3 regions of the Buttiauxella sp. 3AFRM03 genome follow, and region 3 is predicted to be linked to each of the others. Evidence: predicted binding sites of a transcription regulator. Region 3 holds the regulator's gene; each other region holds the start of a gene.
The links. The regulator PurR, encoded in region 3, represses purine synthesis genes. The targets are predictions, from matches to a motif close to CANGCAAACGTTTGCNTG.
Positions count from the first base shown of each region.

Region 1: a site for PurR is predicted at 4,017-4,034, ahead of D8682_RS15605 (NCS2 family permease). Genes of this name have one in related genera too.
Region 2: a site for PurR is predicted at 6,735-6,752, ahead of epd (erythrose-4-phosphate dehydrogenase). Genes of this name have one in related genera too.

Region 1 covers NZ_CP033076.1:3,020,004-3,030,107, reverse strand. Annotated here, with positions in the region: gene D8682_RS15625 (NADPH-dependent FMN reductase) at 1-280, shown strand, start outside; gene D8682_RS15620 (TetR/AcrR family transcriptional regulator) at 277-849, opposite strand; gene D8682_RS15615 (MBL fold metallo-hydrolase) at 1,036-2,151, shown strand; gene D8682_RS15610 (RamA family antibiotic efflux transcriptional regulator) at 2,173-2,514, shown strand; gene D8682_RS15605 (NCS2 family permease) at 2,575-3,912, opposite strand; gene yieH (6-phosphogluconate phosphatase) at 4,218-4,883, shown strand; gene phoU (phosphate signaling complex protein PhoU) at 4,936-5,661, opposite strand; gene pstB (phosphate ABC transporter ATP-binding protein PstB) at 5,675-6,448, opposite strand; gene pstA (phosphate ABC transporter permease PstA) at 6,496-7,386, opposite strand; gene pstC (phosphate ABC transporter permease PstC) at 7,383-8,345, opposite strand; gene pstS (phosphate ABC transporter substrate-binding protein PstS) at 8,425-9,465, opposite strand; gene D8682_RS15570 (amidohydrolase) at 9,795-10,104, opposite strand, start outside.
Region 2 covers NZ_CP033076.1:3,823,714-3,833,817, reverse strand. Annotated here, with positions in the region: gene tdcC (threonine/serine transporter TdcC) at 1-511, opposite strand, end outside; gene tdcB (bifunctional threonine ammonia-lyase/L-serine ammonia-lyase TdcB) at 599-1,585, opposite strand; gene tdcA (transcriptional regulator TdcA) at 1,687-2,625, opposite strand; gene fbaA (class II fructose-bisphosphate aldolase) at 3,144-4,220, opposite strand; gene pgk (phosphoglycerate kinase) at 4,323-5,486, opposite strand; gene epd (erythrose-4-phosphate dehydrogenase) at 5,536-6,555, opposite strand; gene D8682_RS19385 (nucleoside/nucleotide kinase family protein) at 6,873-7,580, opposite strand; gene D8682_RS19380 (MltR family transcriptional regulator) at 7,577-8,086, opposite strand; gene glpX (class II fructose-bisphosphatase) at 8,102-9,073, opposite strand; gene D8682_RS19370 (zinc-binding dehydrogenase) at 9,076-10,104, opposite strand, start outside.
Region 3 covers NZ_CP033076.1:600,502-610,605, reverse strand. Annotated here, with positions in the region: gene D8682_RS04110 (glycoside hydrolase family 1 protein) at 1-933, opposite strand, end outside; gene D8682_RS04105 (PTS sugar transporter subunit IIC) at 982-2,301, opposite strand; gene cfa (cyclopropane fatty acyl phospholipid synthase) at 2,487-3,635, opposite strand; gene punC (purine nucleoside transporter PunC) at 3,934-5,127, opposite strand; gene punR (DNA-binding transcriptional activator PunR) at 5,243-6,154, shown strand; gene purR (HTH-type transcriptional repressor PurR) at 6,193-7,218, opposite strand; gene D8682_RS27410 (YnhF family membrane protein) at 7,511-7,603, shown strand; gene sodB (superoxide dismutase [Fe]) at 7,657-8,238, opposite strand; gene D8682_RS04065 (C40 family peptidase) at 8,370-9,224, opposite strand; gene D8682_RS04060 (Grx4 family monothiol glutaredoxin) at 9,587-9,931, shown strand; gene D8682_RS04055 (response regulator) at 10,037-10,104, opposite strand, start outside.

The DNA.
Region 1 (10,104 bases), 2.4 Mb from region 3:
CTGGCTGTCACGTTTACCGGAACAGCCACTGGCTGGCAAACCAGTGCTGATTCAGACCTGTTCCATGGGCGCGATTGGTGGCGCACGCTGCCAGTACCATCTGCGCCAGATTCTGGTGTTCCTCGACGCGATGGTGATGAACAAGCCTGAATTTATGGGCGGCGTGATTCAAAACAAAGTGGATGTGCAAACTGGCGAAGTGGTTGATCAAAGCACGCTCGATCATTTGGCCGGGCAGCTGACGGCATTTGGTAATTATATTCAGCGAGTTAAAAACTAATTAGCTAAAGCGCGCCACATCGTTTCGAAGCCTAAAGCCTTAAAATCGCCAGCACGTTCCGGTTCACGGCTGGCGAATTCCATGGTCGTTTCTGCCAGCGAAGAAAAAATCGCATCACTAAACGCGCGATACGGGCCGCACTGAAAAGCCTTCAGTATCGATTGCGAACAGATCTCATGTAATTCCGGGAATAACTCCGCCACTTTTTGCTTCGTGTCATCATCAATCTTATCGCTCACCGACAGCTGACGAATCGCCCGATGCGCTTCAGGGTGACCAATCGCCCAGTCGATGTAGCTGTTCCAGATATAGCGGGTATATTCTTTCGGGTCTTTCAGTGTGCGGTCGAGATTCGCCTGCATGGAAATAAGTAAGCTTTGTTTCAAATACAGGTACAGCTCGTTTATCAAATCGTCCTTAGTGGCAAAATAACGAAATAGAGTACCTTCCGCGACGCCTGCGCCACGGGCAATTTGCGCAGTTGATGCCGCAATCCCCGACTGGCCGATGGCGATGGTTGCTGCATCCAGTAACGCTAATTTTTTATCTTCACTCTTCGGACGAGCCACAACGTTTTACCCCATATTTTAAAAACCAAATTGAATCACGCCAACTTCGCCACTGCAACGTTCAATGTCAGCGTTTGAAAAGCATCTTGACGGTCGTCACTCCTTATCTATAATGAGTGCTTACTCACTCATTATCAAGTTTACAGCTTCGTGCCAATGGATGGAACGATTTGTGCAGGCCAGGAAATGAAACGATTCTCCATATGCGCGGTAATAATTATGTTGATTGCAACAGCAGCCAGTTTGCCTTTTGTTCTGAATGCCGGGTTTGGCCAGGCTCCGCAAGGAGAAGGTCTAAGTTTAGTCGAACGCTCTGCAAATTACGTTGATGGACAATTTCGCAACCAGATCCCAACGCTTGGCTATACCGGGCAGAAAAGTAAGCTTGCGGCATGGTGGGGATTTTTAACCGCGAAGCGGGAAAATTCTCGCCCTCAACAACCTCTACCGCTAGTGAAAACTTCACTGGCTAATCTGCCGCTGGAACAAGATACGATGGTCTGGCTCGGGCACTCCTCCTGGTACATCCAGCTGGCCGGCAAACGCATTCTTATCGATCCCGTTTTCAGCAGTTACGCCGCCCCGTTTTCATTTCTCAATAAAGCCTTCCCTGGGGATTACCCGTGGACGGCTGAGTCGATGCCTGAAATCGATCTGCTGATTATCTCCCACGACCATTACGATCATCTGGATTACGCCACCATCAAAGCACTGAAGCCAAAAATCCGCCAGGTGATTACGCCATTGGGCGTTGGTTCGCATCTGCGTTACTGGGGCATAAATAGCGACATCATTCATGAAAAAGACTGGAACCAGACGGTAAAAATCTCGAACGACCTGACGGTGCATGTGTTACCCGCCCGGCATTTCTCTGGCCGCAGTCTGAAGAGCAACCAGACGTTATGGGCGAGTTTTATGTTCGTGACCAATGACAACAAAGTCTATTACAGCGGTGATACCGGCTACGGGCCACACTTCAAAGCTATCGGTGAACAGTTCGGTTCGATCGATTTAGCCATTATGGAAAACGGCCAATATGACAAGGACTGGAGCAATATTCATATGATGCCGCAAGAAACTGCACAAGCCGCAGTAGACCTCAAAACTCGCGCCATACTTCCGGGCCATGCAGGCCGTTTTGTACTGGCAAATCATACGTGGGATGCGCCTTACAAAAGCCTCGCTGAAGCCAGTATCGGGAAAAATTATCGCCTGTTAACACCAAAGCAGGGTGAGCCTGTGCGGGTAAATGATAACGCACAACAATTTAGCGCCTGGTGGGAATCTGCCAGCGCAATGTAAGCGAACCACGCAGGGGGATGTATGACGATTTCAGCTCAGGTTATCGATACGATTGTTCAGTGGATTGATGACAATTTGCATCGACCATTACGCATTGATGATATTGCCGATCACGCGGGGTATTCGAAGTGGCACTTGCAGCGTTTGTTTATGCACTACAAAGGTGAAAGTCTGGGGAAATACATTCGTGAGCGCAAATTGTTGCTGGCCGCGCGTGATTTACGCGACACCGATAACAAGGTTTACGATATTAGTCTGAAGTATGGCTTTGATTCGCAGCAGACGTTTACGCGGATATTTACGCGCACCTTTCATCAGCCACCGGGCAGGTATCGCAGAGAGAACCACAGCCAGCCACAATAACCGGCCATGGTTCACTGTTTCGTAGGCCGGAAAAGCGCAAGCGCCATCCGGCAAAAACGATTAATGTGCGTCGATAAATACGATTTTCAGAATGAACAGCAGCGCCACAACAATCACGCATGGGCTGATTTCACGCCAGCGGCCCGTGCCGAGTTTCATCACGCAATAAGAGATGAAGCCCAGCGCGATGCCTTCGGTGATTGAGAAGCTGAAAGGCATCATTACCGCAGTAATAAACGCAGGAACCGCTTCTGTCAGGTCGTCCCACTTCACGCGCGATAAACTCGACGTCATCAACACGCCAACGTAGATCAACGCACCAGCTGCAGCATATGCCGGAACCATGCCTGCTAACGGGGAAAGGAAGATAACCAACAAGAACAGCAAACCAACGATGACCGCCGTCAGGCCAGTACGCCCGCCAACAGACACGCCAGAAGAGCTTTCGATATACGCGGTAACGGAAGAAGTCCCGATAAATGCACCCGCAACTGAAGACACGCTATCAACGTACAGCGCCTGCTTCATGCGTGGGAATTTCCCTTTTTCGTCGGCAAGCCCGGCTTTGTCTGTCACGCCAATCAGCGTGCCGGATGAGTCAAACAGGTTAACCAACATAAAGGAGAAGATAACACCCGCCAGACCAATGTTCAGCGAACCGGCTAAATCAACCTGGCCGACAACTGACAGCACGCTTGGTGGCGCGGAAACAATACCGTGGTATTGCACGTCGCCCATCATCCAGCCCAGCAGCGTGGTGACTACAATTGACACCAGCACGGCAGCGTGAATATTGCGCGAGGCAAGAATGGCGATGATAAAGAAGCCCAGCGCGCCAAGCAGTACGCTGTGCGAAGTCAGGTTACCGATGGCCACCAGCGTGTCTTTATTAGCCACGATGATCCCGGCATTTTTCAGGCCCATCATGCCGATGAACAGACCAATACCGCTGGTGATACCGACACGCAAACTCACCGGAATATTGGCAATCATCCAGTAACGCACACGGAAAATGGTCAGCAACAGCAGGCCTACTGCACCCCAGAAAATGGCACCCATCCCAACTTGCCAGGAAATCCCCATCGCACCTACCACCACAAAGGCGAAGAAGGCGTTCAGGCCCATTGCCGGAGCCAATGCGACTGGCAGATTGGCGAAAATACCCATCAGGATGCTACCTAATGCGGCAATCAAACAGGTGGTGACAAAAACGGCCTGGGTATCCATACCAGCGGCGCCAAGGATCTGCGGGTTGACGAAAACGATATACACCATCGTCAGGAAGGTCGTAAGACCGGCGATCACTTCAGTGCGTGCCGTGGTGCCGTGTTCGCGCAGTTTAAACACGCGCTCGAGCAGCCCCGGATTTGCGGCCGGAGTAGATTGTGGTTGGCTCATTAGTGTTAATTCCGAACATTGAGAGGGAAAATCCGTCGTTATCCTATACCAAAAATTCCCAAACATAATGACCCACGCTAATTTTTTTTCATTGAATTTACTTATACGGCAACGATTGCGTGCCGCAAAAATTCTGCAAATTGGGTAAAGTAGATATTTAATCTTATACCCGAGCTACTTCAAGATGCAGGTAGGCGGCAATCGAATGAATCCCGATGAACTTACTCAAGTAAGTGATTCGGGTGAATGAGAGCAGTCAACACCCCTGCATATTGAAGGGCGATGGGTAGAAATAAGGAAGCGGTATGTCCCGGATAGATGCGGTGTTCTTCGACTGCGATGGCACACTGGTCGATAGTGAGGTTATTTGCTCCAAAGCCTACGTGCATATGTTTGCGCAATACGGCATCGAACTTGCGCTCGAGGAGGTTTTCAAAACTTTCAAGGGAATCAAGCTCTACGAAATAATCGACACGATTAATACCCGCTATGGAGTGAACTTGCCAAAAGATGAACTGGAGCCGGTTTATCGCGCCGAAGTTTCGCGTCTGTTTGATAGCGAGCTGGTAGAGATTGACGGCGCAGCAGCACTAATTGCGCAAATCAACGTGCCGATGTGTATCGTTTCCAACGGCCCGGTCAGCAAAATGCAGCATTCACTGGGCAAAACCGGCATGCTCCACCATTTCCCGGACAAACTGTTTAGCGGCTACGATATACAGACGTGGAAACCGGATCCGGCACTGATGTTCCACGCCGCCGAGGCAATGAATGTGGATATCAAAAACTGTGTGCTGGTGGATGACTCTATGGCCGGTGCGCAATCCGGTATTGCCGCAGGCATGGAAGTTTTCTATTTTTGCGCCGACCCACACAACCAGCCGATTGATCACCCGAAAGTAACGACGTTTACCGATTTAGCGCAGTTGCCGGAGTTGTGGCGTGCGCGGGGTTGGAATATCACGGTTTAAACGCCCTCACCCTGACCCTCTCCCGCAGGAGAGGGAACAGATCGAGTCGAAATTATTCTTTCGGGTCTTTACCAGCCAACAGCTTATCCAGCTCATCGCCGCCGACATGACGGAAGTCCTGTCCTTTAACGAAGTAGAAAATAAACTCACAGATGTTCTGGCAACGGTCACCGATGCGTTCGATAGAGCGCGCACAGAACAGTGCAGTCAACACACTTGGAATAGTGCGTGAGTCTTCCATCATATAAGTCATCAACTGACGCACGATGCCTTCATATTCCTGGTCAACTTTCTTATCTTCGCGATAGATACGCACCGCTTCGTCGAGATCCATACGCGCAAACGCGTCGAGCACGTCATGCAGCATTTGCACGGTGTGGCGGCCTAATGATTCCAGGCTCACCAGCAGTGGCTGATGTTGCTGCGAGAATTTCTCCAACGCCGTGCGGCAGATTTTATCTGCTACGTCGCCGATACGTTCCAGCTCAGAAATCGTTTTGATGATGGCCATCACCAGGCGCAAGTCACTGGCGGTTGGCTGACGTTTAGCGATGATGCGCACACAGGCTTCATCAATCGCCACTTCCATCATGTTAACTTTCTGATCACCTTCGATAACGCGCTTTGCCAGCTCGCCATCTTGATTGTGCATGGCGGTGATAGCATCAGAAAGCTGTTGCTCCACCAGCCCACCCATGGTCATTACCTGAGTGCGGATATATTCCAGCTCGGCGTTAAACTGGCCGGAAATGTGTTTGTTGAGATTGAGGCTATCCATTTTGTTCTCCAAATCAACCGTAGCGGCCAGTAATATAGTCTTCAGTCTGCTTCTTGGCAGGCGTGGTAAACAGCGTGTCGGTTTCGCTAAATTCAATCAGCTCACCCAGGTACATAAATGCGGTGTGGTCTGAACAACGTGCCGCCTGCTGCATGTTGTGGGTCACGATTACCACGGTGTAATCTTCTTTTAGCTCGGTGATAAGCTCTTCAATGCGACCGGTAGAGATTGGGTCAAGCGCTGAACACGGTTCATCAAGCAGCAACACTTCCGGGCGAATCGCAATACCACGCGCGATGCACAGACGCTGCTGCTGGCCACCGGAGAGACTGTATCCGCTCTGGTGTAATTTATCTTTGGTTTCATTCCACAATGCGGCTTTGGTCAAAGCCCACTGCACACGTTCGTCCATATCACTGCGTGACAGCTTTTCAAACAGACGCACACCGAAGGCGATGTTGTCATAAATCGACATTGGGAATGGCGTCGGCTTCTGGAACACCATGCCCACTTTGGCACGCAGCAGGGCGATATCCTGGCTCTGAGTGAGGATGTTTTCCCCATCCAGCAGAATTTCACCTTCGGCACGTTGCTCTGGGTAGAGCGAGTACATTTTGTTAAATGTACGCAGCAGGGTGGATTTGCCACAGCCTGACGGGCCAATGAACGCGGTAACCTGGTTCTTAGCGATATCCAGATTGATGTTTTTCAGGGCATGGAACTTACCGTAATAGAAGTTCAAATCACGAACCTGAATTTTGTCTGGGGTAGTATCGACCATACTCATCTGTTTCTTAATCTCCATCCGACGCCGCCTTTGCCGCGCCGTAAAATTTAACCGTGTTTACTCTTCGCGAAAATCACACGCGCCAGAATATTTAGCAGCAGTACGCAAAGGGTAATAATCAGAACGCCAGCCCAGGCTAACTGTTGCCATTCGGCAAACGGGCTCATGGCAAATTTGAATATCGTCACCGGCAGGTTGGCAATCGGCTGCATCATGTCCGTGCTCCAGAACTGGTTGGAGAGGGACGTGAACAGCAGAGGGGCCGTTTCACCCGCGATACGTGCAATCGCCAGCAATACCCCGGTAATAATCCCGGAAACAGACGCTTTCAGCGTTATCGCGGAAATCATTTTCCACTTTGGCGTACCCAGCGCGTAAGCCGCTTCACGCAGGCTGTCTGGCACCAGTTTCATCATGTTTTCAGTGGTGCGAATCACAATTGGGATTTGCAGCAATGCCAGCGCAATCACCCCGGCCCAACCGGAGAAATGCTGCATCTTCGCCACCACAACGGTGTAAACAAACAGGCCGACAACAATTGATGGTGCAGAAAGCAGGATGTCATTGATAAAACGAATGACTTCAGCCAGAGCGGATTTGCGACCGTACTCAGCCAGATAAATCCCGGCCATGATGCCCAGCGGCGTACCGAAAACAGTCGCCCACAGAATTAACAAGCCGCTACCCGCAAGGGCGTTTGCTAAGCCCCCGCCTTCGGTATTTGGCGGTGGTGTCATTTCGGTAAACAGCGCAATCGACATACCGTCGATACCGCGCGTAACGGTTGAGAACAAAATCCATACCAGCCAGAACAGGCCGAACGCCATGGTTCCCATTGAAAGTGTCAGAGCTACGCGGTTTTTGAACCGACGACGAGCCTGCATTTTGCGGCGAGATTCAGCTAACGCCGCGCGGCTTTGCATTTCCATTGTCGTCATGAACGCGCTCCTTCATTCTTCGCCAGACGCATAACCATGAACTTCGAGATAGCCAGTACGATAAAGGTGATCACGAACAGAATCAGGCCCAGTTCCATTAATGCTGCGGTGTGAAGGCCAGATTCCGCTTCAGCAAATTCATTAGCCAGAGCAGAAGTAATACTGTTGCCCGGCATATACAGCGAGGCGCTGTCGAGTTGGTAGGTGTTACCGATGATAAAGGTCACCGCCATGGTTTCACCCAGAGCACGCCCCAAACCTAACATCACGCCACCAATCACGCCGTTTTTGGTAAACGGTAAAACGATGCGCCAGATAACTTCCCATGTGGTGCAGCCAATACCATAGGCTGACTCTTTCATCATCACAGGAGTTTGTTCGAATACATCACGCATAACCGCCGCAATGTACGGAATGATCATGATTGCCAGAATGACGCCTGCGGCAAGAATACCAATACCGAACGCCGGGCCGGAGAACAGCTCGCCAACAATCGGCACAGAAGAAAGCACGTTGCCGACAGGTTCCTGGAAGTACTTCGCAAACAGCGGAGCAAAGATGAACAAGCCCCACATGCCGTACACAATACTTGGAATTGCCGCCAGCAGTTCGATGGCGATACCCAACGGGCGACGCAACCAGTTCGGTGCCAGTTCTGTCAGGAACAATGCGATACCAAAACTGACTGGCACAGCAATTAACAGCGCGATAAACGAGGTTACCAACGTGCCGTAAATCGGCACCAGTGCACCGTAAATATCGTTAGGAGCATCCCACTCTTTCGTCCACAGGAACGAGAAACCAAACTTCTGAATGCTCGGCCAGGAGGAGATAATTAGGGAGATGATGATGCCGCCAAGAAGAAATAGCACAATCAGCGCAGCCAGTTTTACCAGCGCGCTGAAAATGACATCACCTTGTTTGCCAGGGGACTTGAACGTCGGCTTACTTACCGCCATAGCTTACTCTTTGTAGTGTTGGGTTGACCCGGCGTAAGTTACTCTATACACTGGGTTTTATCACCCGAGCTTTAAAAAATTAGTACAGCGCTTTACCGGAGCTGTCTTTTACGTTGGTCTTCCATGCAGCACGAACCTGCTCAACCACGGAATCTGGCAGGGAAGCATAATCCAGCTCGTTAGCCTGTTTTGCACCCTCTTTATAAGCCCAGTCGAAGAACTTCAGCACTTCAGCACCTTGCTCTGGGTTCTTCTGCTCTTTGTGAACCAGGATGAAGGTCGTGGACGTGATTGGCCACGCAGCCTCACCTTTCTGGTTAGTCAGATCCTGAGCGAAGGTTTTGCTCCAGTCCGCGCCTTTAGCCGCGTTAGCAAAGTTTTCTTCAGAAGGGGCTACCGGCTTGCCATCTGCGGAAACCAGTTTGGTATAAGCCAGGTTGTTCTGCTTAGCGTAAGCATATTCAACATAACCGATTGAACCAGGCAGACGCTGTACGAAGGCTGCGATGCCGTCATTACCTTTGCCGCCCAAACCTGTCGGCCAGTTTACCGTTGAGCCTGCACCCACTTTAGTTTTCCACTCTTCGTTCACTTTCGCCAGGTAGCTGGTGAAGACGAAAGAAGTACCGGAACCGTCAGCGCGACGCACAACAGCGATGTTTTGTGATGGCAGTTTCATGCCTGGGTTGAGTTTAGCGATAGCTGCATCATCCCATTTTTTGATTTTGCCCAGGTAGATGTCACCCAGTGTTGCACCGTCGAGCACCAGCTCACCGGATTTCACGCCCGGCAGGTTTACTGCCAGAACAACACCGCCGATAACAGTCGGGAACTGGAACAGCCCTTCTTGTTGCAGTTTGTCGTCAGCCAGTGGGGCATCAGACGCACCGAAATCAACAGTGTTAGCAATGATTTGTTTAACGCCACCGGAGGAGCCGATACCCTGGTAATTTACTTTGTTACCAGTTGATTTATTGTAGGTATCTGCCCATTTGGCATACACCGGCGCAGGGAAGGTTGCACCGGCACCAGTCAGGCTTGCAGCGGCGTTTGCGCCAAAAGCAGTCAGGGATAAGGTCGCGGCGACAACAGTTGCGACAGTGGTACGCATAACTTTCATAATGTCTCCTGCAGAGGTGAACGTAAATCGTTGTTTAGTGAATGCAGGATAGAAAATAGGACAGTTTAGTGACAGTTAAATGTACGAAATATGACAGTTTTATGACAGCATCCTGCAACCAGAACACCAACAAATAAAACCATTTAAAATCAATAAATTGATATCAATAACCACAATCACTTTGTCGAAGATTATTTTTGTGTGACAGATAGAATTGTAGTTGAAGATGACAGTTTGTCATAAAAGCCGTGAACAGAGCTTCTGCCATGACAGCGAAAAAAGAGCCGCCAAATGGCAGCTCTTGTAACGACGGTGACAATCAACCCAACCTAGTTGCCGCGATACACCTGTTGGCCTTCGAACATCGTCCACAGAACTTTTGCATCCCTGAGGCTTTCAATGCTGACTTTCTCGAGATTGCGATCAAACAGCACGAAGTCCGCACTCTTGCCTACAGCAATGGAGCCAATCTCTTTATCACGACCAATCACTTTCGCCGCATTGATGGTATAGGCCTGCAACATCGCTGCCCGGTCGATCTTTTCACTATCTGGAGGAAGCTCACCCAGTTCCCCTTTACGCGTCACTGCAGTGTAAATTGCCAGTAACGGATTAGGGCTGGAGACCGGCCAGTCGCTG
Region 2 (10,104 bases), 2.1 Mb from region 3:
AAGGGAACACCAAATAGCTCATCACTTTGACCATCAGGTCTTTGCCAAAGTAGATAACAAAAGCCATTAACAACAGCAGGAACAGTGCCACCACACCACGGTTAAGCGGCATGAGCTGGAGCTGGTTTTCCCAGAATGTCATGAAGGTGTTGGTGATGGTGACACCGTATATCCACAACAATGGGCAGATGGCGAAAAAGTACAGGAAGGTAATGACCACACCACCTGTTTTACCAAAATGTTCTTCAACTGTTTCAGTGATATTTCCGGAGGGATTGCTGCCTGAAAGACACAAACGCGCGAGCGCCCGGTGGCAATAGAATGCTATCGGAAAGGCAAGAAACAACATGATGAGAATTGGAATTAAACCGCCATAACCGGCACGAATAGGGAAAAATAAAACCCCGGCACCGATGGCCGTTCCAAATAAACCTAATGTCCAGGTAGTGTCAGATTTGCGCCATTGCGATGTAACTTTTTGACCAACAAGTGTTGCATCTGTATTACTCATAATAAAATTCCTTTAAGTAATTTTATACGCGTTATATTTCAAGCTGCATCGCTATTATCTGTGATGCAGCTTTAATTATTAGGGGGATTAATCTACTGAGCCTGTAATCTGCGAAACACGCGAAAGGTCGATGTTCCCGCCAGAAATAATACTGACTGTCTTACGCCCTTTAATATAGTGATCTAACTTGCCGCTTAATAATGCCGCAGTGGCTAATGCGCCAGCACCTTCAGTGACGACTTTATTACGTTGAATCAGTGCCACCATGCTATTACGAATATCATCTTCACTCACTAATACAATATCAGTCACTAATTTCTTGACAATTTCATAAGTGATTCGGCCAGGGCGCGCAACATCACAACCATCAGCTAAAGTACCTGATGTACGATGCGACATAAGCTCACCTTTATAGAACGAGGCTGCCATACCATGCACGTTTTCAGCCTGAACGCCGATGATATTAATTGTCGGGTTAATGGATTTAATCGCCAGCGCAATACCGGCAATTAAACCACCGCCGCCAATAGGTACAATCACGTTATCGACGTCGTATAAATCTTCGAGGATTTCGAGGCCGATAGTCCCCTGACCAGCAATCACTTTTTCATCGTCATACGGTGGAATGAAGATACGTCCTTCCATCTCAACGATTTCACTCACTTTGGCGATAGTGTCGTTGAAGTTATCGCCGTGCATCACAACTTCGGCAGAGTAGTCAGAGGTTGCGGCAACTTTAGATTTTGGTGCGCCATTAGGCATCACAACTTTGCCGTTAATACCAAGGATGGCACAAGATAGTGAAACACCCTGCGCGTGGTTACCTGCAGAACACGCTACTACCCCTTTGTTTTTTTCTTCTTCGGTTAAAGAACTCAGCTTATTAAAGGCACCGCGTATTTTAAATGAACCGGTACGCTGCATATTTTCAAACTTTAAAAATATTTCGCCCTTGCAGCATTCGCTAAGATAATTTGAGCGTGGCATTCCTGTTTTATAGATATAACCAGCAAGTCTTTTCTTTGCTTCTAGTACATCAATAATAGTGACAGGAAGTTCATAGTCGATATGCATGTTGACCTCAACATTTTAAAAACAGAAATATAGGTGGTGATAATATAATCAAATTATCACTGGGAATTGTTTATAGAATTCAGTTCAATTACTGAGTTTAATTAAGCTACTTCAGTTAATTGATTAAATTGAAACCGAGTACGTAATGAATGTTTTTTCGCAAGCTCAACTAATGTTGCTGCCGATTGAGTAATTCGATAATTTTTAGACCATACGGCGGCATAACGAGCGATGGGTAATTTATCTTCCACAGGGATTTTAATAAATGAGTTGGAGCCAAATGGAGAAATCATATCTCGTGGAATGACCGTCAGGAAATCAGCATTCAATACGAGATTATAAATCGTGACGACTGAGTCTGTTTTAACGATGTTTTCACTCTTAATATTATTTTTTTGCAGCGTGGTGAGAAGTTCACTGTAATATCCCATTTCCGTTTGCGGCAACACCCATTGTTCTTGCGTCAGATCGCTAAGCGTTGTTGTCCCTTGAATCTTCCGGGTTCGGTTCGCTACCAGAATGAACTCTGACTCAAACAATGGTTCGATATGCAGATCCTGTAACAACATCTCGTCGCTCAATGTACCAATCGCAAAATCCAGACGACCATCGCGGATTGCAGGTAAGAAAGAGGACAGTTGAGCTTCGAACATCGAAACCTGAGCCTGTGGGAAAACTTCTTTAAACTCTTTCATCATCCCTGGCAAAAAAGTAAAACCAATCAGAGAGGGGTAACCGAATGAAACATCGACCACACCGTTGCCGACCATTTGATTCATTTCACTACACAGATTTCTCAACTCACGTGTGATGGACTCTGAGTAAGTCAGTAGAACTTTGCCTGCTTCGGTTAATTTTACACCGGTATTTTTTCTGATGATAAGTTCTAAGCCAAAATAGGCTTCCATATCACTAATAATTTTGCTGACCGCAGGCTGAGTCAGACTAAGTTGTTTTGCAGCAGAACCAAATGAACCACTCCTCACCACTTCCTGAAAGACAAGCAACTGTTGTGTTTTAGGTAATGTATTATTGTCCATGAAGTTCTGCGCCTAATTAATTTCCATGCCGCAGATCATAACGAATAGTGATACCGATGTTATGTGGCTTGACTCACAAATACTCGACCATCAATTGCATACAAAGCAGTCAAATAAAAAATATCATTTAAAAACAATGAATTACAGAATGGCGATCTGCCCTTAACATGATGAATATCAACCTTATATACCCTGATAAAATAAAGTTATGGAGATAATTTAAACATATAAGCTTAAATAAGCCGCTGTTTATGCTGTTTTTTATTATGGCAAGAGAAGATTTATCTTAAGTGGACTTCACGATATTAAACTAATTTTGTTATTTTTAAAATTTAATTAATGAAAGTTCTAATAATATTTGAATGTGTATTTAAGTAAGATTTTTTATATAAAAATTAATAAAAGTGAATATGGATCGATATTTCAATAATAAATCTTGAGATAAAAGCGATTGCGCTCTCATCGTGATAAAAAAGCCCGCACGAGGCGGGCTTGATTCAAGCATTGACTACTTCAAATTACAGAACGTCGATCGCGTTCAGTTCTTTGAATGCTTGCTCCAGACGGGTGATCATAGAAGTCTGAGCAGAACGCAGCCATACGCGTGGATCGTAGTATTTCTTGTTCGGTTGGTCTTCGCCTTTCGGGTTGCCCAACTGGCCTTGCAGGTAAGCTTCGTTCGCTTTGTAGTAGTTCAGGATACCTTCCCATGTTGCCCACTGGGTATCGGTATCGATGTTCATTTTCACTACGCCGTAGCTTACGGAGTCTTTGATTTCTTGAGCAGAAGAACCAGAACCACCGTGGAATACGAAGTTCAGGCTGTTGTGCGGCAGATTATGTTTCTTAGAAACATAGTCCTGAGAATCGCGCAGGATAGTTGGGGTCAGAACCACGTTACCTGGTTTGTAAACGCCGTGAACGTTACCGAAAGAAGCCGCGATAGTGAAGCGTGGGCTAATAGCATTCAGTTTTTCGTAAGCGTAATCAACGTCTTCTGGCTGAGTGTACAGAGAAGATGCGTCCATATGGCTGTTATCTACGCCATCTTCTTCGCCACCGGTGCAACCCAGTTCGATTTCCAGAGTCATGCCGATTTTAGACATACGCTCCAGATACTTAGAACAGATTTCGATGTTCTCTTCCAGGGACTCTTCTGACAGGTCAATCATGTGAGAAGAGAACAGTGGTTTGCCAGTTGCTGCGAAGTGTTTTTCGCCAGCGTCCAACAGGCCGTCTAACCATGGCAGCAGTTTCTTAGCGCAGTGGTCAGTGTGCAGGATAACTGGAACACCGTAATGTTCAGCCATCAGATGCACATGGTGCGCACCAGAGATACCACCGAGGATTGCAGCTTGTTGGCCTTCAGCTTTCAGGCCTTTACCCGCCATGAACGCTGCGCCACCGTTGGAGAACTGAACGATAACTGGTGCTTTAACTTTTGCAGCAGTTTCGATAACGGCGTTGATAGAGTCAGTGCCTACGCAGTTAACTGCTGGCAGAGCAAAATTGTTTTCTTTTGCTACCTGGAAAACTTTCTGTACGTCATCACCGGTGATAACACCTGGTTTTACGAAATCAAAAATCTTAGACATGTTTGGTTGTCCTGTATCGTCGGCCGTTAGAAAAAACGTTTGTGCCACCTAAGACTTAGCGGCGGCAAAAATTAAACGGGCAGGAGACCCTGCCCATCATCATTACTTCTTAGCGCGCTCTTCGAGCATAGCTACTGCTGGCAGAACTTTGCCTTCCACGAATTCGAGGAAAGCGCCGCCACCAGTGGAGATGTAGGAGATTTTGTCTGCAATACCGAACAGGTCGATAGCTGCCAGGGTGTCACCGCCGCCTGCAATAGAGAACGCTTCGCTGTCTGCGATTGCATTGGCAACGATTTCAGTACCTTTACGGAAGTTCGGGAATTCGAACACGCCAACCGGGCCGTTCCACAGAATGGTTTTTGCATTCTTCAGGATTTCAGCCAGTTGCTGCGCAGAAGCATCACCGATATCCAGAATCTGCTCGTCAGATTTCACGTCGTTGACAGATTTCAGAGTTGCCGTAGCAGTCTCAGAGAACTCAGTCGCTACGCGAACATCAGCAGGAACTGGGATGTCACAAATAGTCAGCAGGCGTTTAGCTTCGTCAACCAGGTCTGCTTCGTACAGGGATTTACCGACGTTGTGGCCTTGAGCAGCAACGAAAGTGTTCGCGATGCCACCACCAACAATCAGCTGGTCAGCAATTTTGGACAGGGAATCCAGAACGGTCAGCTTGGTAGAAACTTTAGAACCGCCAACGATAGCCACCATTGGGCGAGCAGGTTCTTTCAATGCTTTACCCAGTGCGCTCAGCTCTTCAGCCAGCAGCGGGCCAGCACAAGCGATATCTGCGAATTTGCCAACGCCGTGGGTAGAAGCCTGTGCACGGTGTGCAGTACCGAAAGCGTCCATGACGAATACGTCGCACAGTGCAGCGTATTTTTTAGACAGGGTTTCGTCGTCTTTCTTTTCGCCTTTGTTAAAGCGAACGTTTTCCAGAACAACCAGTTCACCCGCAGCAACTTCAACGCCATCGAGGTAATCTTTAGCCAGGCGAACCGGAGCAGACAATTTGTCTTTCAGGTAGTTAACAACCGGCAGCAGAGAGAATTCTTCGTTGTACTCGCCTTCAGTCGGACGACCCAGGTGAGAAGTTACCATCACTTTAGCGCCTTGTTTCAGGGCTAATTCGATAGTTGGCAGTGATGCACGGATACGTGCGTCAGATGTCACTTTCCCTTCTTTAACTGGTACGTTCAAATCTGCACGGATCAGAACACGTTTTCCAGCCAGATCCAGATCGGTCATCTTAATTACAGACATGGTGAATCCTCTCGTTGATTCTTAAAGTTTTGCGGACGCTTTATGCGCCTTACCTGAAACCACTTGCGGCCATGACTAACGTCGTGTCGAGCATTCGGTTAGCAAAGCCCCATTCGTTATCACACCAGACTAAAGTTTTAATCAGATGTTGCCCACTGACCCGCGTTTGTGTGCCATCAACAATGGCACTGTGCGGATCATGGTTAAAATCAGTCGAGACCAACGGTAATTCCGTATAGTCAACTATACCATGAAATGAATCACGTGCTTCTTTTTGCAGCAACCTATTGACTTCATTAGCATTGACTGCTTTTTTCACCGTCACGCTTAAATCGATCGCCGTGACGTTAATGGTCGGAACACGTACCGCAATCGCCTCGAAACGATCGTTAAATTGCGGGAAAATACGTGTGATACCAGCAGCAAGACGCGTATCAACAGGAATAATAGACTGGCTGGCGGCACGTGTGCGGCGCAAGTCTGGATGATAGGCGTCGATAACTTGTTGATCGTGCATCGCGGAATGGATGGTGGTCACTGTGCCCCATTCAATACCGTACGCATCATCAAGCAATTTGATAATAGGAATAATGCAGTTTGTGGTGCAGGAAGCATTCGAAACAATGCGATGTTCAGCAACCACACTTTCATGATTCACACCGTAAACCACGGTGGCGTCGAGGTCGTTACCGCCGGGATGAGAGAAGAGGACTTTTTTGGCACCGGCAGCCAGATGCGCTTCACCGTCTGCACGGGAGCCAAACACACCGGTACAATCCAGCACCACATCCACGCCCAGTTCACGCCACGGTAAATCAGCAATATCCGATTCGTGCAGAATACGGACGGTGTCATCACCTACCCATAACTGGTTGCGTTCCTGACGAACGTCCCAGGCGAAACGACCATGGCTAGTGTCATACTTCAACAGATGCGCCATGCCCGCAGCATCAGCCAGTTCATTGATTGCTACGACGGTAATTTCCGCACGGCGACCGGATTCGTACAATGCACGTACCACGTTGCGCCCAATGCGACCGAAGCCATTAATTGCTATGCGAACGGTCATATCTCTCCTGCCAGAATCCCTGAGACTAAGTGGCTGACAGAGTAATCCAGCAATCATCTGAGGGGAATCCTCGCACTCTCGAAACTGCAATTGTTTGCTTAATTGTCGAACATTTATTCGACTGAAACGCTTCAGCCATGTTAAGCGATACGGGGAATAAATGGAACGTTACCCCATGACAGGCAACCGATCTTCTGACATACGTCACAAATTTGATGGAATAAATGCAACAAGAAACCCACGTTGAATGAATAACAACCAGCTATCAGCAGGAATAATGGAAATACCACAGAGTCGTTCACACGACCCTGCCGGTATCAATTGAGATGATAGCCACCCTGCTCATCCATAACTAACTGCATATCGGCAGACAGGCTTCCTTCGAGCACACGTAAAACATTCGGCCCATCAGTGGCGTGGAAAAATTCCTCCGCCTGCTCACGGCTCAAGCCGCCACGTATTTTTCGGCTAATCAATCGTTCGGAAAGCAATTCCGCAGGAGCAGCGATAAACACAGAAAAATCGCAAAGGGGGCGCAATGCCTGCCACTCTGGCTGATTGAGCAGCAGCCAATTGCCTTCAACCACCACAATGGGCGCTTCAACGGTAATCGCATTTTCCAGCGGATCGTGCAGATTACGATCGTACTGCGGCCAGCGACTGCCAGGCTTTTGCAGATCCTGCAATGCACCAGTTAGCTTCTGAATATTAAACGTTTGCGGTGCGCCTTTATGTTGCTTGAGATTGTTCGCAAGCAGATATTCGTTGTAGTGATGGAAGCCATCCATCGGTAAAGCCTGTATCGCAGGTAATGCCGGATCGAGCGAAGACAAATATTCCCAAAACGCCACCAGCGTTGACTTACCGGTGCCGGGTGGAGCCGCCAAAAATACCACCAGCCGACGCTGTAATTGCTTTTGCTTTGCGGCGAGTTGCTTTAATAAAGGCTTATGTAACGCTTCGACTTCTTGTTCTTTAAAACAGGCTTGTGTCTCTAATCCATTAATAATTAATGTGACTTTCACCAGACTAGCTCCTTCAATAATGAAGTCACCGCCAGAGATAACGCCGTTTTCACTAAGCCGCCATAACGCGCTTCGGAATAGATTGAGAAATCCGAATACTTCATGCTTTTTATTGCATTAAACAATGTCGCGTTTTGGGTAATCGAATTGAGGTTCGCAATAAAATCGTAAGTGAGGTCATCATGAAACTGAATTGCCACTTTGCTGTGTTGCACAAAATCACAGAACTGGGAAAAACAGGTAATATCGGCATACAGCCATTTATCCATTTTCCCCAGCGCGTAAATCAGGCGCAGCGCAACGTCGATATCATCCAGCGGCCCACTTCTGGCAAGCAAAGGCTTAACCGCGTACTCAACGATCTCTTCATCATTATCAACAAATAACGAAGGTAGAAATTGCCTGATGCCGGAAAGCAAAATATCGTGCGCGACGCTCATAAATGAGGCCAAATCACTTTGCGCTTCCAGTTGTTCAAGTACTTCATCTTCGTTCAAGGTGGTCATTAATAGCTCAGTACATTAGAGGTGATGTAAAGAGTCTATAATATTACAGGTGCGCTCTATACCATTAATCAAGAGCGTTTGAGTGCGTACAACATCACCTTCTTCGCGCACTCCCTGCAAAATATCCCCGCCGGTTACGCCGGTTGCGGAAAATAATACCTCGTCGCTTTTGACGATTTCATCAAGGCTGTAAATACGATTGATTTCGACGCCCATTTCACGGCAGCGGCGTTGCTCAGAATCAGCAATTTGGCGATGTTCAGGCGTCTCCCCTTTTGCCTGGCAGAAATCCATTAATTCCACCTGCATTTCGCCACCTAATGCTTTCACCGCACAGGCAGAAATTACGCCCTCTGGTGCGCCGCCAATGCTGTACATCACGTCGTATTGATTATCCAGCAAGCAAGTCATCACGCTTGCAGCCACGTCACCATCCGGTAATGCAATCACTTTCACGCCCAGGCTTGTAGCTTCGGCAATTATTGCCTGGTGGCGGGGTTTATCGAGGGTCACCATCCGCAAACGCTCCAGCGGTTTGCCGAGCGCGTTGGCAATATTTTTTAGGTTATCTGCGAGCGTTGCCGCAAGGCTAATCACCCCTTTGGCTTTCTTGCCCACCACGATTTTCTTCATATACATATCGGGGGAATGCAGCAAGGTACCAACCGGTGCGCAGGCCATCACCGCCAGCGCATTATTTTGCCCCATCGCCACCATGCGCGTGCCTTCGATGGGGTCAACGGCGATATCGATTTGCGGGGAATTACCCTTTCCTAACATCTCGCCGATATACAGCATCGGCGCGTGGTCAATCTCCCCTTCGCCAATGACAATCCGCCCCTGCATATCAATTTGATTAAGTGCATCACGCATTGCCTGCACCGCCACGCCATCAATCTGATTCTTATCGCCGCAGCCGATCAATGGCCAGGCTGCAAGCGCGGCCCGTTCCGTGGTGCGGAAAAATGGATAAGCCAGCGTTTTCATGGTTACGCCTCCACACCGATATCAACGCCAAAATGGGCTAACAGATGCTTTTCCGCCGCTTCGTTCCAGACGCCGTGTGTTTCAGCCACCAGTTCGGCAAGGCGTTTAAATAATGGATCGGTTTCACCCAGGCTGGCGAATTCAGTGATTGCCGTCAGCGGCATGGTGACACCGTTGTAAATCAGCTTTTTACCGCCCGGGATATCCGGCAGATTCAGCACGGTTTCAGGAACCGCATCCAGGCCACCCACATGCGTAACCATAAACGAAGGCTGTAATCGCCCGCTGGCAGCAAGTTCAATGGCTTCAATCATGTCATCGGCGGAGCCGCCAGATGTGCCAACAATATGCGTGCTGCCGTAATGCACGTTGTAGAAATTAAACGGCACCTTGAAGTTTTTATCCGTTGGTCCGGCGAAGAAATTCAGGCAGCCGTCGTCAGCGAGCAGGTCATCACCCAGCTCAATCACCGCAGGTACGGCGGCATAAACGAAGACGTCATCAAAGCCCGTACCACCGGTCATCTCACGTAACGCCGCCGCAGGGTTATCCAGTTCTTTGCTGTTCACATACACCAACTCGATACCGTTTTTGGCCGCCAGCTCTACAGGCAAGAGTTTTTGTGCCTGTGCCAGTCTGGCTTCATCAATATCAACCACCACCACTTTGCCCGGTTTGATATTGCCGTTAATTGCATAATCAATGGCACCGATGCCCATCGGCCCGGCACAGGCTAATAATGCCAGGTTGCCACCGGGTTTAATTCCCATGCGATGTTCATAAACGTATTGCGTGGTGTGATAGTTCGCTTTATAAGCCCCAATAATACAGCACATTGGCTCCGCTAAAGAGGCGGCTGCAAAATATGATCCTCTATAAGGTAAAACACAGCCCAGATCGATAGCCTGTTTTGGGATAATCATATACGTGGCATTGCCACCGAAGTATTCATAGCTATAACCGGCTGAATATCCACTCGGCAAACCCATTGCCGGTTGTAATACATAACGCTGGCCTTTCTTATATTGGCC
Region 3 (10,104 bases):
AGGGTTCACTAGCGAGTCGCGGCATTTGATGCGGCGCGGCTGGTAGTAGTTGATACCCAATAAATCGACCACACCCGCCGCCAGCAGAGCTTTGTCTTCTGGCTGGCAGACTGGCAATTGGCCGTGTTCTTTCAACAGCGCCACCAGTTCTTGCGGATATTCACCACGCAGCGCCGGGTCGAGGAAGCTGCGGTTAAACATCAGGTCAGCAATATTTGCCGCTTTCACATCTGCCGGGTTTTGTGAGCGTGGATAAGATGGCGTGAGGTTGAGGATAATGCCAATCTCGCCGCCGTCGTTACGCTCGTGGTAGGCCTTCACCGCCAGAGAGTGCGCAATCATAGTGTGGTAAGCCACGGTGGCTGCACGTTTGAAATCCACTACATTCGGGTAATGGAAGTCGTACAAATAGCCGCCTTCAACCGGTACTACTGGCTCGTTGAAGGTGAACCAATGCTTTACACGGTCGCCGAACAATTCGAAACACTTGCTGGCAAATTCAGCATAAGCCGTGACAACGTCACGATTCTCCCAGCCGCCTTGCTGCTGCATCACCATTGGCATATCAAAGTGGAACAGGTTGATGAACGGCTTAATGCCTTGCGCCAGTAATTCATCAATAACTTGATTGTAGAAGGTCACCGCTTCCTGATTGACCGTACCGCGGCCTTCCGGAATTAGACGAGCCCAGGAAATCGAGGTACGGAAAGTGTTGTGATTAAGCGCTTTGAGCAGCGCAATATCTTCTTTCCAGTTCTTGTAGAAGGTGGAAGTCTCTGCCGGGCCTACGCCGTTATGGAAACGGGTCGGTTGCTCTTTAAACCACCGATCCCAGATGGTGGCCGTTTTGCCAAATCCGAGTGTTTCGCCTTCCGTTTGTGGTGCTGAACTGGCGCTGCCCCACCAAAAATTATCAGGAAATTGGTATTTCATTTTTGTTCCTCATTTGACGAGCCTGCCATACCGGCAGGCTATAAAAAATTAACTTACAGTAATCGGGTTCTCGTTTTCCTGTGCACTGCGCTCTTCGTCCTGTTTTAGCAGGGTGCGCTCGTAAGCCTTCAGGAAGGGGTAATACATCACAGCCGACATGACCATACAAATCAGGCACATGATTACGGGACTTACCGCCCAATTTGCGGCCCACGACGCGCCAATGGGTGCCGGGGTTGTCCACGGTGTTAACGACACAACTTGTGCCACCCAACCTAATTTAGTCGCGATGTACGCCAGGGTTGCGTTAATCATCGGCACCAAAGTAAATGGCAGGAAGAACAGCGGGTTCATGATGATTGGCGTACCGAACAAAATGGGTTCGTTGATGTTAAAGAAGCTTGGCACCACGCCCATTTTACCGATAGTACGCAGGTGAATGGCGCGGCTACGCAGCAGCAAGAACGCCAGCGGCAATGTTGAACCGACGCCGCCAATCAGCAGGTAGTGATCCCAGAAACCTTGCAGGTAGATATGTGGCAGCACGTTACCGGCGGCGAGTGCGGTCTGGTTCGCCGAAAGGTTGGCCATCCAGAATGGGTTCATAATCCCGGTGACAATCAGTGCACCGTGGATACCGGCAAACCACAGGATCTGGCAGATAAACACCGAAATCAGAATCGCAGGCAATGAGTCAGAGGCCGAAACCAGCGGTGCCAGCAGGTGCATGATCGCTTCCGGAATAATCATTCCGGTGGTCGATTCAATAAATAAGTTCAGCGGATGGAGCGTGGCGACAATCACCACCACCGGAATCAGGATCTCAAACGAGCGCGCAACACCGGTTGGGACTTCTTTCGGCAAGCGGATAGTGATGTTGTGGCGTTTGAGGAACGCATACATTTCGCTGGCATAAATGGCCGTCAGCAGTGCGGTAAAGATGCCCTGGCCAGAGAAATATTGTGTTGAAATCTGCCCGTCTTTATACGGTGCTGCGACCAGTAAAAAAGCCATAAATGCCAGTAAGCCGGTCATAATCGGGTCGAGCTTATAGTGCTTTCCGAGGCTTGCACCAATACCGACCGAAATAAAGAATGTCATGACACCCATGCTGAGGTTAAACGGCAACATCAGCTGTTCGCGGTAGGTGAGAGAAAAACTCAACCACGAGCGGGCAAAGCCCCAACTACTGTCAGGTGAGAACGGCGGGAAAATAAATACTAACAAGAAAGAACCGATGATCATAAACGGTAGGGCAGAGATAAAGCCGTCGCGGATGGCGATGACATGGCGCTGAGAGCCCATCGCTCCGGCCATGGGAGTGACTTTTTGCTCAATCACATTGACCATTTTTTGGTAGATGCTCATGGCGGTATCCTTGTTATTGTCGGGGTAAGTGGATTGATTGTGAAACAACAGGGAAACCGGTTTCCATTGAATAAAGAGATAAGTGTTAGCGAGATCAAACTCGTGAGGAAAGGAGAGCTGGAAACGTGAAGAAGTTCACGATTTGTTAAGAAAATGCTAAACCCCGGACTAGCCGGGGTATTAAATCAGTGCGGGACGCGTAAGCCGTGTTCGATGCCGCGGCTAAAGACGATTTGCCACAGTTGAATATCGCGGGCGCGGAAGGCTCCGGCACACGCATTAAGGTAATAACTAAACATCCGTTTGAATCGTTCTGAATAGTTACTGGCAAATTCCGGCCAGGTATTCTGGAAACGCTCGTGCCATGCCATTAACGTTTTATCGTAGTCGGCACCAAAGTTATGCCAGTCTTCCATCACGAAATGGCCTTCATTGGCATCGGCAATCTGGCGCACGGACGGCAGGCAACCGTTCGGGAAAATGTATTTGTCTATCCACGGGTCAACGCAGTTATCGGTTTTATTCGAACCAATAGTGTGCAGCAGGAAAATACCCTCTGGTTTCAGGTTGCGGTCAACCACATTGAAATAGGTGGCATAGTTTTTCGGCCCGACGTGTTCAAACATGCCAACTGAAACAATGCGGTCAAACTGCATTTCTAAATCGCGATAATCTTGCAGCAAGATAGTCACGTCCAGCCCGAGACAACGTTCCTGAGCCATTTTCTGCTGCTCGGCAGAAATGGTCACGCCATGAACCACGACCCCATAATGCCGTGCGGCATATTCCGCAAGCCCACCCCAGCCGCAGCCGATATCCAGCAGCGTCATACCTGGCTCAAGATGCAACTTATCGCAGATCATTTTCAGTTTGGCATTCTGCGCATCGCTAAGGGTAGTGGCTGATTTCCAGTAGCCGCAGGAATATTGCATATGTTCATCGAGCATCCGGCTAAATAAGTCGTTGCCAAGATCATAATGTTCTTTACCGACAATCCAGGCGCGTTTTTTGGATTGCAGATTTAATATTCGGGCTGCAGCAATGCGCAGGGTGTCTTTTAAATGGCGGGGGAGTTGATTCTCAAGTCCGGCACGGATGGTGTTATTGAAAAATATATCCAGCCGTTCGCAGTCCCACCAGCCGTCCATATAGCTTTCACCCAGCCCGAGGGTGCCTTCTTGCAGCACGCGCTTAAAAAAATCGGGATGCTTAACCTGGATATCGAAAGGGCGCGGGCCGTTAATTTCCACGCCAGCCTGCGTGAGCATTTCGCTCACGATTCGATACCACGGGTTATTTCTTATGCTGACTTCTTCTATACACGATGAACTCATAGCTTCTCCATCACCATTGTGAGAGGAACCTTAAAACAGCGTAGACGCTATTTTGGGCATGTGAGAAATGTCACGGAAAATACCGCGAGCCTGATATCCGACGTAGAACAGAGAAAGGGGGGCGAGAGCCCACAAAAAAAGCTTCTAAAACAACAAACGGGAGCACAAAGGCTCCCGTCAAAACGTCATTATTATTGTGCTGACGGTCAAGCCGTAAATAAGTATAGGCTCGCCCAGGCGGTGATTCAATGAAATATTGTTAGCAAGCTAACTACATTACTGTCACGCAAACGATACATTAATGTGCATCGGATTCAGCAGGTTGCCAGACTTTGACATGACTACGGCGTTGCAGCAAGTAGCCCAACATGGCTAAGACGATGGTCACCAGCATGACGCTGGTGGTGGTCAACAACGGGGTTGCGACCAACCATGACACCATCAAACTTGCCAGGAAGCACAAACCTAATTGCAGCGTATTTTGCAATGCAGCTGCTTTACCGGTGGCCTGCGGGAATGGCAACAAGGCTGAAGCAACGACGATCGGGTAAATCGCACCATTAGCAATCGCCATCACGCAGAATGGAATCAATAGCAGCGTGAGGCTGGCATGGCCGCTGACCGCCACACCCCAGGTACCGAAAATGCTCAGGGTGTAGAGTGCAAGTAACCATGGCAACATTTGCTTGCCTTGCCATTTTTGCAGCGCGCTACGGCAGCCGTAGCCGCCAATCAAGAAGGCGATGGTTTGCGGCACATAACTCAGTCCAATAACCGCCGGGCTGTAACCCATATCGTTAAGAATGAATGGCGAACCGGTCAGCCAGGCAAAGAAGCTGGCGGAGCAGGCGGCATAAATCAATACGTTCCCGCTGTACACGCGTGAGCGCAGCAAAGAGGTAAAGCTGACTTTATTATCTTCGGTTTGCGGATGGTGCTGAGTGCGGGGTTTCAGACGTAAAGTCGGGATCATCAGCACCAGCGTGATGGCAAACAGGGTAGCGAAAATCGCCTGCCAGTCAAAGTGAGTCAAAATCCAGCTACCGAGCAGCGGTGCCAACGCCGGAGACAAGCCAACCAGTGGCATAATGGTGGCGAAAATACGGTTAGCGCGATTCGCCGGATAGTAATCGGTCACCAAAGCTTGCCAACTGACGGCCGCAGAACAGACGCCAACCGCCTGAACAAAACGCAGTACCAGTAGCGCGGTGGCGCTTTCAACCCACAGCATGCCGATACAACCGATGGCGAACAGGCTTAAACCCGCCAGTAATACCGGTTTACGACCGAAGTGGTCTGACAATGGACCCCACATCAACTGGGCAAACGCAAAGCCGGCAAGGAACAGACTCAGGCTGGCACTGACGGCAGAGGCGTCGGTCTGTAAATCTTGCTGAATGGCAGCGAAAGCAGGCAGATACATGTCTGTGGCGAGGAACCCCAGCACACTTAATCCGGCCAGCCAGATAAGAAATCCTTTTGATGGTTGCATAATTTTCTCTTGTTTTATCTTGCAGGTTAATCGCCGCGAGAGTGTACGGAGTGCAATTACGCTTGTGAAACGCTAATATTTGTAGGTTGCGTTCAAAAAATTTGTGAGCAAAGAAATGTGGTCAGAATACTCGCTGGAAGTCATCGATGCGGTAGCGCGCAATGGCAGCTTCAGCGGTGCAGCACAAGAGTTGCACCGCGTTCCGTCTGCCATTAGTTATACGGTGCGGCAACTCGAAGATTGGTTAGCCGTTCCGCTATTCGAACGTCGTCATCGGGATGTTGAATTAACCCCTGCTGGCGTCTTTTTTCTCAAAGAAGGCCGCTCTGTTATCAAAAAAATGATGACGACACGGCAACAGTGCCAACAGATCGCCAATGGATGGCGTGGTCACCTGGCGATTGCAGTTGATAACATTGTAAAACCGGAGCGAACGCGGCAACTGGTGCTGGATTTCTATCGCCATTTTCCTGATATCGAATTACGTATCTTTCAGGAAGTGTTCAACGGCGTGTGGGATGCGCTGGCGGATGGACGCGTAGAAGTGGCGATTGGCGCGACTCAGGCGATTCCGGTTGGGGGGCGTTATGCCTTCCGTGATATGGGAACGTTGAGCTGGCGTTGCGTGGTGGCTTCCTCGCACCCACTGGCACAGTGCGATGGGACGTTAAGCGATGATGACCTGCGTGCCTGGCCATCGCTAGTTCTGGAAGATACTTCGCGTTCATTACCAAAACGAATTACCTGGCTGTTAGATAACCAGCGCCGCGTGGTAGTGCCTGATTGGGCGTCCGGTTCGGATTGCTTGAGCGCGGGGTTGTGTATCGGCATGGTGCCGTTACATATTGCCAAACCGTGGGTTGCTTCAGGGAAATGGCGCGAATTAACGCTGGATAATCCATTCCCTGACGCGGCATGTTGCCTGACATGGCAGCAAAACGATGCATCGCCAGCGTTGGCCTGGCTGTTGGATTACTTAGGCGATAGTGACACGATGAATCAGGAGTGGCTACAGGAGCCGCTGTAAGTCTGCTGGATGTCGCTTGCGCGACATCCGACACACACTTAGCGGCGATAATCGCGAAACGGGCCATCAGCCACAGAGCGGCGTTCAATCAGACGCGGGTGAACCTCAATCGACTGCGACTCTTCGCGTTTGTTGACGATTCTATCCAGCAGCATATTAAACGCCGTTTCCCCTAGCGAATCTTTCGGCTGGTGGATGGTGGTCAATGCCGGTGAGAAGTAACGCGCGTTGCGTACGTTGTCGTAACCGATAACGGAAATATCCTGCGGTACGCGCAGCCCCATTTCATCAGCAGCGCAAATAGCACCCATCGCCATAATGTCGCCGCCACAGAATACCGCTGTTGGGCGATGAGACTGGCCGATGATCTGCTGCATGGCGCGGTAACCTGATTCAGGTTCAAAGTCTCCCTGAACAATCCAGTTTTCCGGAATGGAAATTCCCGCTTCTTCCAGTGCTTTCATAAAGCCTGCATGGCGGCCGCCACCGGTGTTACGTTCCATTTGCCCGGGAATGGCGCCAATTTCGCGGTGGCCGCGTTCAATCAAATAACGTCCAGCAAGATAACCGCCGTGGAAAGCGTTATCGACCACGGAGTCGGTGAAATCGGCACGAGCCTCGCCCCAGTCCATCACCACCATAGGGATGTGACGGTACTCTTCAAGCATGGTGAGCAATGATTCAGGATATTCAGAGCACATCACTAACAGGCCATCGACACGCTTTTGTGCCATCATCGATAAGTAAGCGCGCTGCTTTTCAAAGTTGTTGTGCGCGTTGCCCAAAATCAGGGTGTAGCCTTTTTCAAAGCAGCTATTTTCCACCGCTTCGATTATCTCGGCGAAATAGGGTGCTTCACTGGAAGTGGCAAGCAGACCAATCGTTTTGGTGTGATTAACTTTCAGGCTTCGTGCTACGGCGCTTGGCGAGTAGTGCAATTCTTTAATTGCTGCCCACACCGCATTGCGCGTTTCTTCCGCCACAAAACGGGTTTTGTTAATCACATGTGATACGGTTGTAGTGGAAACGTTTGCGCGCTTCGCCACGTCCTTGATTGTCGCCATTAAAATTCACTCCGGGCTATATCGTAAACCCTTGATTGCTATTATGTTAAACGTTTGCGTACGCTGACTCCACAGGCAACATGATGGTTGCAGGTATGCCGGGATTGCGACATAAAACGGGAGGAGGGCATTGAATTGACGATACGCAACAAATTAGCGAGGGATTTTGGCCTATCCAGGCGAAAAGTGGAAGAGGGAAAATTGATATCAGATTAAAACCTGGAGGATTTTTATCTCTGGTTGTGGGAAAATCACCCTGACACATCGATTGTATGGATATAAAAGGAGTTTAATGATGAGCACCGATTTGAAATTTTCAATCACGACGACGGTAATTGTTTTGGCTTTGATTGTTTTCGGCGCACTAACTGCCGTACTGCACTGATTTTTACGCTTTGATCAAGATGGGCCGCAAATCGCGGCCCATTTACTTTTGCATTAAGCTGCTAAATTCTTCGCAACAAACGCCCAGTTCACCAGCGCCCAGAAATGCTCAAGGTAGCCAGCACGAGCATTGCGGTAGTCGATGTAGTACGCATGTTCCCACACATCCACAGTCAACAGCGGTTTAGCTGCAGTCGTCAGTGGGGTGCCAGCGTTAGAGGTAGAAACAATCGCTAATGCGCCATCTTCCTGTTTAACCAGCCATGTCCAGCCAGCACCGAAGTTCTTGATAGCAGCATCAGTAAATTGCTGCTTGAACTCAGCGAAGCTACCAAAAGATTTATTGATGGCTTCCAGCAGTTCGCCAGTTGGCTCGCCGCCAGCATTTGGTGCCAGGCAGTTCCAGTAGAAAGTGTGGTTCCAGACCTGAGCGGCGTTGTTAAATACGCCACCTTCGGAAGTACGAACGATCTCTTCGAGGGTTTTACCCTCAAACGCGCTGCCTTTAACCAGATTATTCAGGTTAGTGACATAGGTTTGATGGTGTTTACCGTAATGGTATTCCAGGGTTTCGGCGGAGATATGCGGTGCTAAAGCATCTTTTGCATACGGTAGTGCAGGTAGTTCGAACGACATTGCTAACTCCTTATTATTGTTTACATCTAGACAACACTTTTAGTGCGGGTTTAGGGTAACAAATTGAAAGGGTAAGCAAAAGAGGAACACGCCTGCCCAATGAAGGGCAGGCGCAGATTTTCGACGAATTTTTAACGAATGGTTTTGGAGGTCATGACACGTTTAGCGCCAACATAGTGGCGTTGCCAGTAATCTTCGCTCAAGGAAGTGATTTGGATATCCCTGCCCGAACGTGGAGACTGAATGAACTTACCGTTGCCTACATACACGCCTACGTGATCCGCAGTGCCGCGACCTTGTGTACGGAAGAATACCAGGTCACCTGTTTCCAGCTCACCACGATCCACCGAAGAGGCATCACGCAGGTGATACATTTCGTTAGCAGTGCGTGGAATACGGAACTTCACCAAATCTTTATAGGCGTAATAAACCAGACCGCTGCAATCGAAACCGGTACGCGGTGAAGTCCCACCCCAGCGATACGGTTTGCCAATCTGGCCCATCAATTTGTTCATCGCCGTTTTCTGTGCTTTTTGCACCCGGACTTTATGCGCAGCGGCAATCGTCGTTGGTTGCTCTGCTTTGACTTTCACGCAATGCGTTTTATAACCTTTACGAGGTTTACTGCATTTTTCGGTGAGAGCAACAGGCTGGACTTTCGCGAGCTGAGAGGATTTTTTGCGGTCTTTACTGGCAAGATTTTTTGTTTTAGCACTGCTGGAGTTTTTAGCGGTTTTACTCGTTGAGGCAGTGGTTTCTTTTTTCTTGCTGGCTGTTTTGGAGGTGGTGTTGGTTTTCTTGCTGGCGGTAGTGGTTTTATCTTTACTCTTACTGCTCTTTTCTGTGCTCTTGGTTGTGCTTTTCACAACGTGCGCTTTATGCGCCGCCACGGGACGAGCGTGCTCAGACGCCTGCGTCAATGGTGTATACGGCAAGGTAAATAGCAGAGCACAGAGCGTGATAGAAATTTTTGTTATCCGCGCCACTCGACAATCCCCTGGTTAAAATGAATGCATGATAATTACCATCATGCCCGTGTATGATTTTGCGAAACCCGCCGATTCTAATCTATTAAGTGAGATAAAGTTAACAACCTTTTACCTATCGTCGTGCTGTTTCGTAACCAGTCGCAAAAAAAATCATCAAACTTAAGGTCATAAGGTGATTTATTGATCAGGGATAGGGTTAATTCCTGATTTGCAGCTACCGGAAAAGTGTTATTCTTGAGACATGTTATCCCTCCATCGCGTAGTACACAGAAACCCTGCAAAAATTGGTGTTTTCTGGAGAGGGTATCGATCGCTACAATGGCAGGCTACTGCCGAGACCAGGTTTGAGGAAGCAAGCAATGAGCACTATTGAAAAAATCCAACAACAGATTACTGAAAACCCAATCCTTCTTTATATGAAAGGTTCCCCGAAACTGCCTAGCTGTGGTTTCTCAGCCCAGGCTGTGCAGGCGCTGTCTGCCTGTGGTGAGCGTTTCGCCTACGTTGATATTTTGCAGAACCCGGACATCCGTGCTGAGTTGCCAAAATATGCCAACTGGCCGACTTTCCCGCAATTGTGGGTTGATGGCGAGCTGGTTGGCGGTTGCGACATCATCATTGAGATGTATCAACGTGGTGAATTGCAGGCGCTGATTAAAGAATCTGCTGCTAAGCATAAATCTGAAGAGCCAGACGCAGAGTAATTTGCTGCTGGGATAAGTGAAGGCTGAAATGTCTTCGCTTATTGTTTTTAATGGTTCATCACGTGTAGCGTGATGAACCATTTTACTTTACTGGCGGTGATCTTTTTAAGACCGTGCCGTATTCGTTAGAGCCGCCATGACCAATTCGAAAAGTTCTGCTACGCGGTTTGTTG